DNA from 4 places in the Bacillus sp. URHA0034 genome. Region 2 is predicted to be linked to each of the others. Evidence: predicted binding sites of a transcription regulator. Region 2 holds the regulator's gene; each other region holds the start of a gene.
What was found. Region 2 encodes Rex, which represses fermentation and respiration genes when NADH is low (regulators of the CRP and FNR family bind a similar motif). Its sites were predicted from a motif close to TTGTGAAATATTTCACAA; they were not measured.

Region 1 (2,205 bases), 390 kb from region 2:
AGTAGTTTTCTAATAGTAAGTTAAACTTAATTCAGCCCATTTGCAGGTGCTTTCAACTTTCACGTTATCTTATGCTTTTCTTGTTTTTTAGGTGAGTGCCTATGAAAAATTTATCTTACATCCATATACAATGGAGATTGTCAGTCCTTCTGTCATTTTGTTACTGGGATAAATTCAGCCTTTGTTACTTCTTGTAATTTAGACGGGGCAATCACAAGTTGAACACCTATTTTTCCCGCGCTTACCACCATCTTTTTCAGTTGTCTGCTGCTTTCATCGAGGAACGTTCTATATTCCTTTTTCATGCCTATCGGGGAACAGCCGCCGCGGATATAGCCTGTCCATTTTTGAATGTCCTTCATTGGCAGCATCTCGATTGCTTTTTCTCCCGCTGCCTTGGCCGCCTTTTTTAAATCCAGTTCCTCCGCAACAGGAATGACAAACACAAGGATATTTTTACTGGTGCCTTGGGCCACTAACGTTTTATAGACGATCTTAGGGTCTTTCCCAATCTTCTCCGCGACCGATATCCCGTCAATTTTACCGTCTTTATTATCGTATGTAAGCATGTCATACTCGACCTTCTTTGCATCAAGTATTCGCATCGCGTTTGTTTTTGACTGTGCCATCGTTATCATCCTTTAAACCATTTTTATATAAGGATTATATCATCTGTCATTTTGGATTGAAAAACCTTGATATACTCAAAATCACCCAAAAACTGTCACCCGATTGTCACTCTATTAATTCATCATTATAGTAAACTAAATCTAGATCCTAACCTAACTACACTGGGAAAAGGCAGACCTCAAGCTATCAAGTCATAAACCATTGTGAAAGCCCTCACATATCTGACTGCCTACATACAAACTACTTTTATAAAAAAGTATTCGCCCATAAATTGACCTGAGGTGAAAACAATGAAGTACGATCTAGTATTATTACATGCACCAAGTGTATATGACTTTAGAAAAAACTCGTTGCTTGCCGGTCCAATCAGTGACGTAGTCCCATCCTCTCCTGTGTTTGAGATGTTCCCGATTGGTCTGACGAGTATTGCCGATTATTTAGAGCGATACGGCCTTAGGGTAAAAATTATTAATATCGCCAACCGTATGCTGATGAGTGAAAAATTTGATGTGGAGGCCAAGCTCCGGAAAATTAAGACGAAGGCATTCGGAATCGACCTTCATTGGCTGCCACACGCACACGGCAGTATCGAGATTGCTAAAGTTGTTAAAAGCCTTCACCCTGAGACTCCGATCATTTTTGGCGGATTATCCGCTACTTACTATCATAAAGAGCTAATTGAATATCCTTTTATTAATTTTGTTATGCGCGGTGATTCAACTGAAAAACTGATGCTTTTGCTTATGAATAAGATTGAGGCGGGGATTACTCATTATGCTGATATTCCTAACCTTACCTGGAAAAAAGGTAAGGAGTACGGTTACAATCCTATTACTTATGTTCCAAAAGATCTCGATGATATTGATGTTCCAGGTTATCGTTATACGATTCGCTCCGTGTTTAAATACCGGAACTTTCTCGATCCGCTGCCCTACAATGGCTGGCTCCAATATCCAAACACAGCCCTGTTAACGGCACGGGGATGTACCCAAAACTGTTTGATTTGCGGCGGTTCCAGAGAGGCCTATGACCAAAATTGCAACCGGAATTCTTTAGCATTACGCTCTCCAAAAAAACTAATTGAAGATATTCAATTTATTTCCCGTTTCAGCCGGGCGCCTATATTTATTCTGCATGACCTGCGTCAAGGCGGGCGTGAATATGTACAGGAATTTTTCAGCCGTTTAAAAGAACTCCATTTAAAAAATGAAATCGTGTTTGAATTGTTCCAATATGCGGATGAGGAATTCTTTAAAATGATGAATGACAGCGTCCCAAAATACAGCGTTGAAATCACCCTCGAAACACATGATGAAAAAATTAGGCGCTATAATGGCAAATTTAGCTGTACCAACCAAAAGGTTATCGATACCCTTAATTTTGCCTTAAAAAATGGCTGTAAAAAGATCGACCTGTTCTTTATGGTAGGATTCCCAGGGCAGACCTACATAAGTGCGGTCGAAAATATTGATTTCTGTGAAACCATTCATCTGGCATGTAACAAGGACCCTAGAATCTTTTATTTTGTCGCACCACTGGCACCATTCCTAGACCCTGCCAGCCCTGCCTTTGAAC
Region 2 (2,205 bases):
GCGGTCGCGGGTTTGTAATTCAAGCTTTATATTCGATAAAATAAGGTCAGCCCCATAATATTTTTGCAGTTGGTTTACTTGCAGTAAAATCATTTATATTCACCTCTATTAAAAAAACAAAACGTAAGGATTATGTCGCATGGTAATATAAGACAAAAGCTGTATTCCCATTTCATCTTTAAAGTGAAACCTTTCACTTATATAAGCAGCAAATCAGTCTTTACTATATAAATAGTGTACCGTATTAGCGTAAGGTCGGCAATAAAGTGAGGATTTATGGCACTTTTTTCAAGAAAAAATACATATTCGTTCAAAGTTTCACACACATTGTGGTAAAAATAGTGTATTATTTTTTCGTAGGGGGATTTTTTTATGGCAGAATTTACGCATTTCAATGACGAAGGCAGAGCTAAAATGGTGGACGTTAGTGACAAACCCGAAACCGCACGAACGGCTCTTGCTCATTCGAGTATTACTGTAAGTGATGAAATCTTTCAAAAGATATCAAACCATGAAATGAAAAAAGGCGATGTTTTAGCGGTCGCACAAGTAGCAGCGGTAATGGCTGCGAAAAAAACATGGGACATTATTCCAATGTGTCACCCGATTCCACTAACAGGGGTCAATATATCCTTTTCATGGGAAAAAGGCCAAAATGAGAGCCATCAATTGCATATTGCTGCAGCCGTTAAAACAAAAGGAAATACAGGTGTTGAAATGGAAGCGCTCACAGCGGCATCAATTTGCGCTTTAACCGTTTATGATATGTGCAAAGCAGTAGATAAAGGTATGATCATTGGACCGACATACTTAGTTGAGAAAACAGGCGGAAAAAACGGAGACTTTAAAAGAACGGAACAAGTTAAGTAATATTTACATTTTTGGAATGGGGTGTGGGAGATTATGAGCAATGAAACGATGAAGATACCACAGGCGACAGCAAAACGGCTGCCCCTCTATTATCGGTTTTTAAAAAATCTGCATACTTCCGGGAAACAAAGAGTTTCGTCTGCGGAACTAAGTGAAGCGGTAAAGGTAGACAGTGCAACGATTCGCCGAGATTTTTCATACTTTGGGGCCTTGGGGAAGAAAGGGTACGGCTACAATGTCAATTATTTGTTAACCTTTTTCCGTAAGACACTTGATCAAGATGAACTAACAAAGGTTGCGTTAATTGGGGTTGGTAATCTAGGAACAGCCTTTTTGAACTATAATTTTTTAAAAAACAATAATACCAAAATAGAGGTTGCCTTTGATGTCGATCCGGAAAAGATGGGTGCAAAAGTTCGGGAGGTTCCTGTTTATCACATGGATGATCTCGAAAAGGTGCTCTTAGAGCAAAAGATATCCGTTGTCATTCTTACGGTTCCAGCCCCTGTTGCCCAAGTGATTACCGACAGGCTGGCAAAAGCCGAAGTAAAAGGGATTTTGAACTTCACGCCCGCACGATTAAATGTCCCTGCATCGATTAGAGTTCATCACATCGACTTGGCAGTGGAATTACAGTCTTTAGTTTATTTCTTAAAACATTATCCAACAGAAGAAATAGAAGAATAATGATAAAAGGGTGTTTTACTAACAAAAATTAGTGAAACACTTTTTTTGTCTCTTTACAAACGTAACAGTGTTATGTTACATTCTATTTTAGAAAGGGGTTATCTAAAATGAGCGACGAGTTAATTTCTAAAAAGGAGCTGCTGGATCTTGCCGGTATTTCTTACGGCCAGCTGTATCGATGGAAGCGGAAGGATCTGATCCCGGAAGAGTGGTTTATCCGAAAATCCACGTTCACAGGACAGGAAACGTTCTTTCCAAAAGAAAAGATTTTAGAGCGGATTAATAAAATCCAGACCATGAAGGATAATTTGTCTTTGGATGAATTAGCAGATATGTTTTCACCTAATATTAGTGATTTAAAGCTGGAAAAGGATGACCTCATAAAACGTAACATTGTTTCACCATCTGTTATGGATATTTATTTGGAAATGGATAAAGGCAGTCATCAGTTTACCTTTTCAAGAATGCTCGAAGTTTATGTATTAGAGAAACTTTTACAGTCTGGGGAAATAAATTTAGATGAAGGTAAAATGCTGCTTCAAGTCTTAAAGGACAATACGCAGCTGATCAAACAGAGGAAGTGTGAATTAGTGATAACAAGAAAGCTTGGCGTTTCCTCTTGCCTGCTGCTGATTAATGCAGAGGCCT
Region 3 (2,205 bases), 2.3 Mb from region 2:
GGACAAGTACTTTTGCCTTGGGAAAGGCGATACAGTACTCAAAGGCCCTTGATAATCCCGCAGCTCCCCCGGCACAGCCCAATCCCCAAATCGGCACCCGTTTTATATGGGAATGAAAAGGTAAATGGTTAATTATTCTTGCATCAATACTTGGGGTCGAAATTCCGGTTGTGGAGATAAAGAAAATAGCATCAATTTCTTCGTATGAAACAGGCTCATTTAGAAAGCTGTTACTATGTAAGCATTTCACAATCGCCTCTTTACCGAAATTAACAGCGCATTCAATATAGGCATTGTTCTTCTCCTCAAAGGAATGATCTTCTTTGAACCAATCCAAACTTTTTGCAAAGTATCTGTTTTCAATTTGGCCGTTCTGGAAGGCTTTTAGGAGTCTCTCAATATCCTTGAATGAATCGGAAAAAAGTTCTCGAGCAAACACCGATGCCTGCTCTTGATTAACTTGAAAAGGTGGGATGACTTCTGAAACGGATAAAATGGAAGGCATGAATCAGTCTCCTTCTTTATGATTAAGGATATTTTTTCCGTTAAAGGTGAATTTATTCTAACGAAGTCAGCATAAAAAAAAAGCTTCCCACTGCTGGGAAGCAAACGTTTTGAAGGTTGTTGCTGTGCAATTAAATTATATCGCGGTTTTGATATTCCTTCATTAGATAAACTTTTCCAATTATATATTTTTTTCGCCTGTTATTTACCTGTTCTTATTTTTCAGATTGCTTTTGTACTTCAATCTTGATTTTGTTACTGGCCAATACCCCACACACCTTACAATATTCTTTTTCATCATATAAAAGTCGACAGTTCTCGCAGTAATATTTCTCCAACAAAAGTCACTCACTTTCTAATAAAAATTGAAATATATGATTAGCTTATTTTTTTATTTCAAGAGTGTTACCTAGTTCAACATACACGAAAGTGTTTGTGAAATAATATTCATTTACATTGATCACTTGTGAAATAGTGGTGTTCACAGTTTATTCATATTTATCAAACGGGTTAGTGATATAAATCACTGTTATATCAAGTTTTTATTATTAACATAGGTATTAAATAAGGAAAGAACAATTTGTGAACTTCGCAAATTCATATTTTACTTTCGCAATTGTTTTGTATTATGAAAGAGAGAAATGAATAATTAATTGTTAATTTTCTGAAGGGAGTGCAAGGGGGATGGCGAAAGCGGAACTGAAAACAAAACAAAAAACAGAAGTGGAAGATAGCTCTTCTCTTAAAGGGACATTAGCGTCCGTTTTCTTTTTGGGGGCGTTTATTATTGTTGCTTGGGTAAGTGTCTATTACCTATTCGTCGAACGATTTTAATTGATTGTAAGGGGGTAAGTTGTTATGCACATGCATAAATTTGAAAAAATTTGGCTGACGTTCGGAATTGGCTGCCTTGTCGTGTTTCTATCAGTGGTAGGTGTCAGCGCTTTCTACCTAGGCAACAAGCCGGCTAGTTGTTTAACTACTATTAATTCTGCAAAAGTTGATCAGACAAAGCCTTTTGATCAACCCGGTTTGCATCAGGTGGAAGGAAAAGAATGGGACTATGAGTTAGTCTTTGTAGCATCGACATTCTCCTATAATCCTGCAAAAGTAAAAGTACCCCTCGGTGCGAAGGTGAAGGTTATAGCTACAACAAAAGATGTTATACATGGTTTTGAAATGGCGGGTACCAATATTAATATGATGCTTGAGCCAGGGTATGTCAGCGAATATACGACTACGTTTGACAAGGCTGGCGAATATTTGGTGGTTTGTAATGAATACTGTGGTTCAGGACACCACTTAATGAGTGCAAAGATTGAGGTGGTTAAATAATGGCTAATGAAACTGCAAAAGTAAAAGTAGACCCGCGTGATGCAAATCTTTCAATGGCACACTTTTTCGTTGCCTTTTCGGCACTAGCTCTTGGTGGTTTGATGGGACTCCTGCAAACCCTTGTGCGTTCCGGTAAATGGGAACTTCCTTGGGGAATTGATTATTATCAAATTTTAACTGTCCATGGTGTTTTAATGGGTCTTGTATTAACAACCTTCTTTATTATGGGATTCCAATACGCCGCAGTAAGCAGAACAGCGGGTGGTCATTCGAACGCTGCCAGACGTTTGGGCTGGATTGGTTTTTGGGTGATGTTAATTGGTACCCTAATGGCGGCAACAATGGTATTACTTAAGCAAGCATCCG
Region 4 (2,205 bases), 980 kb from region 2:
CTGTTTTCCCCTTAATGATTTAGGAATATAGACACAGAACGGCTCACTCTCAAGGTAATCCCCTGTCATGGCATACGCTCTTGACCTCGAACCACCGCAAACATATCTGAATTCACACACACCACATTTCCCTTTAAACCCCTCTGGATTTCTTAAATCCTTGAAAATAGGGGATTCCCGATAAATTTCCGCTAATGGTGTTTCTCTGACATTCCCAGCCTTTACGGGTAAAAGCCCACTTGGATAAACATCACCAATATGAGTTATAAACACAAAGCCGTTTCCATCATTAACACCTTTAGGGGCACGTCCAAGTCCATCAATTGAACCTGTTAAGCCTTTTTCAGTCAAGGCATTCAAATAGTCAATTTCATTTGTCTGTTTATGCGCTTCACGCATTTTTTGCTGAATCACAACCCGGCGGTAATGCATAGCCTCAGTTGTTTTAATATCGAAAGAAACACGTTTGCTTAGGTCATACAGCCACATCAATACCTTTTCATGCAGGGCAGGTGAGATCATGTCGGTCACTTGCCCCCGGCCTGTTGGTACCAGGAAAAAGACGCTCCAAAGCACACAATTCAAATCTTCCACCATTTTAGCCATTTCTTCGAGGAAATCAATATTATATCTAGATATAACTGTATTAATCTGGATGGGAATTTCCAGTTCGTGCAGGTATTTAATTCGTTCCATTGTTAAATCAAATGAACCTGATGTTCCGCGAAAATGATCATGAATCTCAGCAGTAGGTCCATCAATGCTAAAGGCCCATCGTGATAGTCCTGCCTCTTTCGCTTTTTCAATTGCCTCTTTTGTAACATTAGGTGTGGCACTTGGAGTCATGGATACCCGGACTCCCTTTTCAACTGCATATTTAACAATATTAAAAATGTCTTCCCTCATTAAAGGGTCGCCGCCTGTAAAAACGAGAATAGGGTTATTCATATCATATATTTGATCAATCAAATTTTTTCCTTCTTCAAAGGTTAGTTCACGTGGGTCACGAGTATATTGGGCATCCGCACGGCAATGCAAACATTTTAGCTGACAGGCACGAGTTAATTCCCATATTACAATAAACGGGTCTTTATTAAAATCACGATTAAAAGACACTTAAAACTCCCCCTCAATCTGCTATTTTAAATTCAAACAGCATTGATTAACTGTATTATAATGTTGTTTATATTATAAAAAAGTGAACTATCTCACATGAGGGAAATGATATGTGTATCTTTTGTGACGAAAATAAAGTATATTAACTTGCTGATATGAGGCCACAACTTGCGGATAGCCTACCCCTTTTTGCGGATATAAGCTACTCCTATTTGCGAATTGCGAATTTACTTGCTGATATGAGGCCACAACTTGCGGATAGCCTACCCCTTTTTGCGGATAAGCTACTCCTATTTGCGAAATGCGAATTTACTTGCTGATATGAGGCTTCAACTTGCGGATAGCCTATCCCTTTTTGCGGATAAGCTACTCCTATTTGCGAAATGCGAATTTACTTGCGGATATGGGGCCACAACTTGCGGATAGCCTACCCCTTTTTGCGGATAAGCTACTCCTATTTGCGAAATGCGAATTTACTTGCTGATATGAGGCCACAACTTGCGGATAACCTACCCCTTTTTGCGGATAAGCTACTCCTATTTGCGGAAAGCGAATTTACTTGCTGATATGAGGCCACAACTTGCGGATAACCTACCCCTTTTTGCGGATAAGCTACTCCTATTTGCGAAATGCGAATTTACTTGCCGATATGAGGCCACAACTTGCGGATAGCCTACCCCTTTTTGCGGATAAGCTACTCCTATTTGCGGAAAGCAACTCCAACTTGCGGATAACAATAGCATCCATTCGGACTCACTTAGCAAAATTCCAGCTGCGACTGTCTATATGAGCCTAACTTTAGGAATTGTGCCAGTTAATCCAATCTATATGAACCCGTAGGATAAAAAAAACACACGATATATTCCTGAACAATACCGTGTGTTTCTACTACCGACTATATTATCTACTGTTAAGATATAGTTAGGACATCATACTTGGATGCTAAATCTACAAAGTCTGCCATACCACTAATTTTTCCGACCACTAAACGATCCGCTGCCTCATAGTGGTCCGCACAAGTTTTACATGCTAAAATATCGACACCTTTTTCCTCTAGTTCCTGCAAATGGACGGAAACAAATGATTCCT

Region 1: ACZ9EE_RS16625 (TIGR04190 family B12-binding domain/radical SAM domain protein) is a predicted target of Rex. The motif match lies at 832-849, and genes of this name have one in related genera.
Region 3: ACZ9EE_RS25725 (cytochrome c oxidase subunit 2A) is a predicted target of Rex. The motif match lies at 938-955, and genes of this name have one in related genera.
Region 4: ACZ9EE_RS09900 (TIGR04053 family radical SAM/SPASM domain-containing protein) is a predicted target of Rex. The motif match lies at 1,197-1,214, and genes of this name have one in related genera.

The regions. Positions count from the first base shown of each region.
Region 1 covers NZ_JBWCDK010000002.1:3,029,332-3,031,536, reverse strand. The annotation lists gene ybaK (Cys-tRNA(Pro) deacylase) at 153-629, opposite strand; gene ACZ9EE_RS16625 (TIGR04190 family B12-binding domain/radical SAM domain protein) at 921-2,205, shown strand, end outside.
Region 2 covers NZ_JBWCDK010000002.1:2,639,005-2,641,209, reverse strand. The annotation lists gene ACZ9EE_RS14630 (ABC-F family ATP-binding cassette domain-containing protein) at 1-93, opposite strand, end outside; gene moaC (cyclic pyranopterin monophosphate synthase MoaC) at 373-870, shown strand; gene ACZ9EE_RS14620 (redox-sensing transcriptional repressor Rex) at 904-1,557, shown strand; gene ACZ9EE_RS14615 (YhbD family protein) at 1,665-2,205, shown strand, end outside.
Region 3 covers NZ_JBWCDK010000002.1:4,907,358-4,909,562, reverse strand. The annotation lists gene ACZ9EE_RS25730 (type III polyketide synthase) at 1-505, opposite strand, end outside; gene ACZ9EE_RS25725 (cytochrome c oxidase subunit 2A) at 1,189-1,338, shown strand; gene ACZ9EE_RS25720 (cytochrome c oxidase subunit II) at 1,363-1,839, shown strand; gene ACZ9EE_RS25715 (b(o/a)3-type cytochrome-c oxidase subunit 1) at 1,839-2,205, shown strand, end outside.
Region 4 covers NZ_JBWCDK010000002.1:1,657,438-1,659,642, forward strand. The annotation lists gene ACZ9EE_RS09900 (TIGR04053 family radical SAM/SPASM domain-containing protein) at 1-1,116, opposite strand, end outside; gene ACZ9EE_RS09905 (DsrE family protein) at 2,027-2,205, opposite strand, start outside.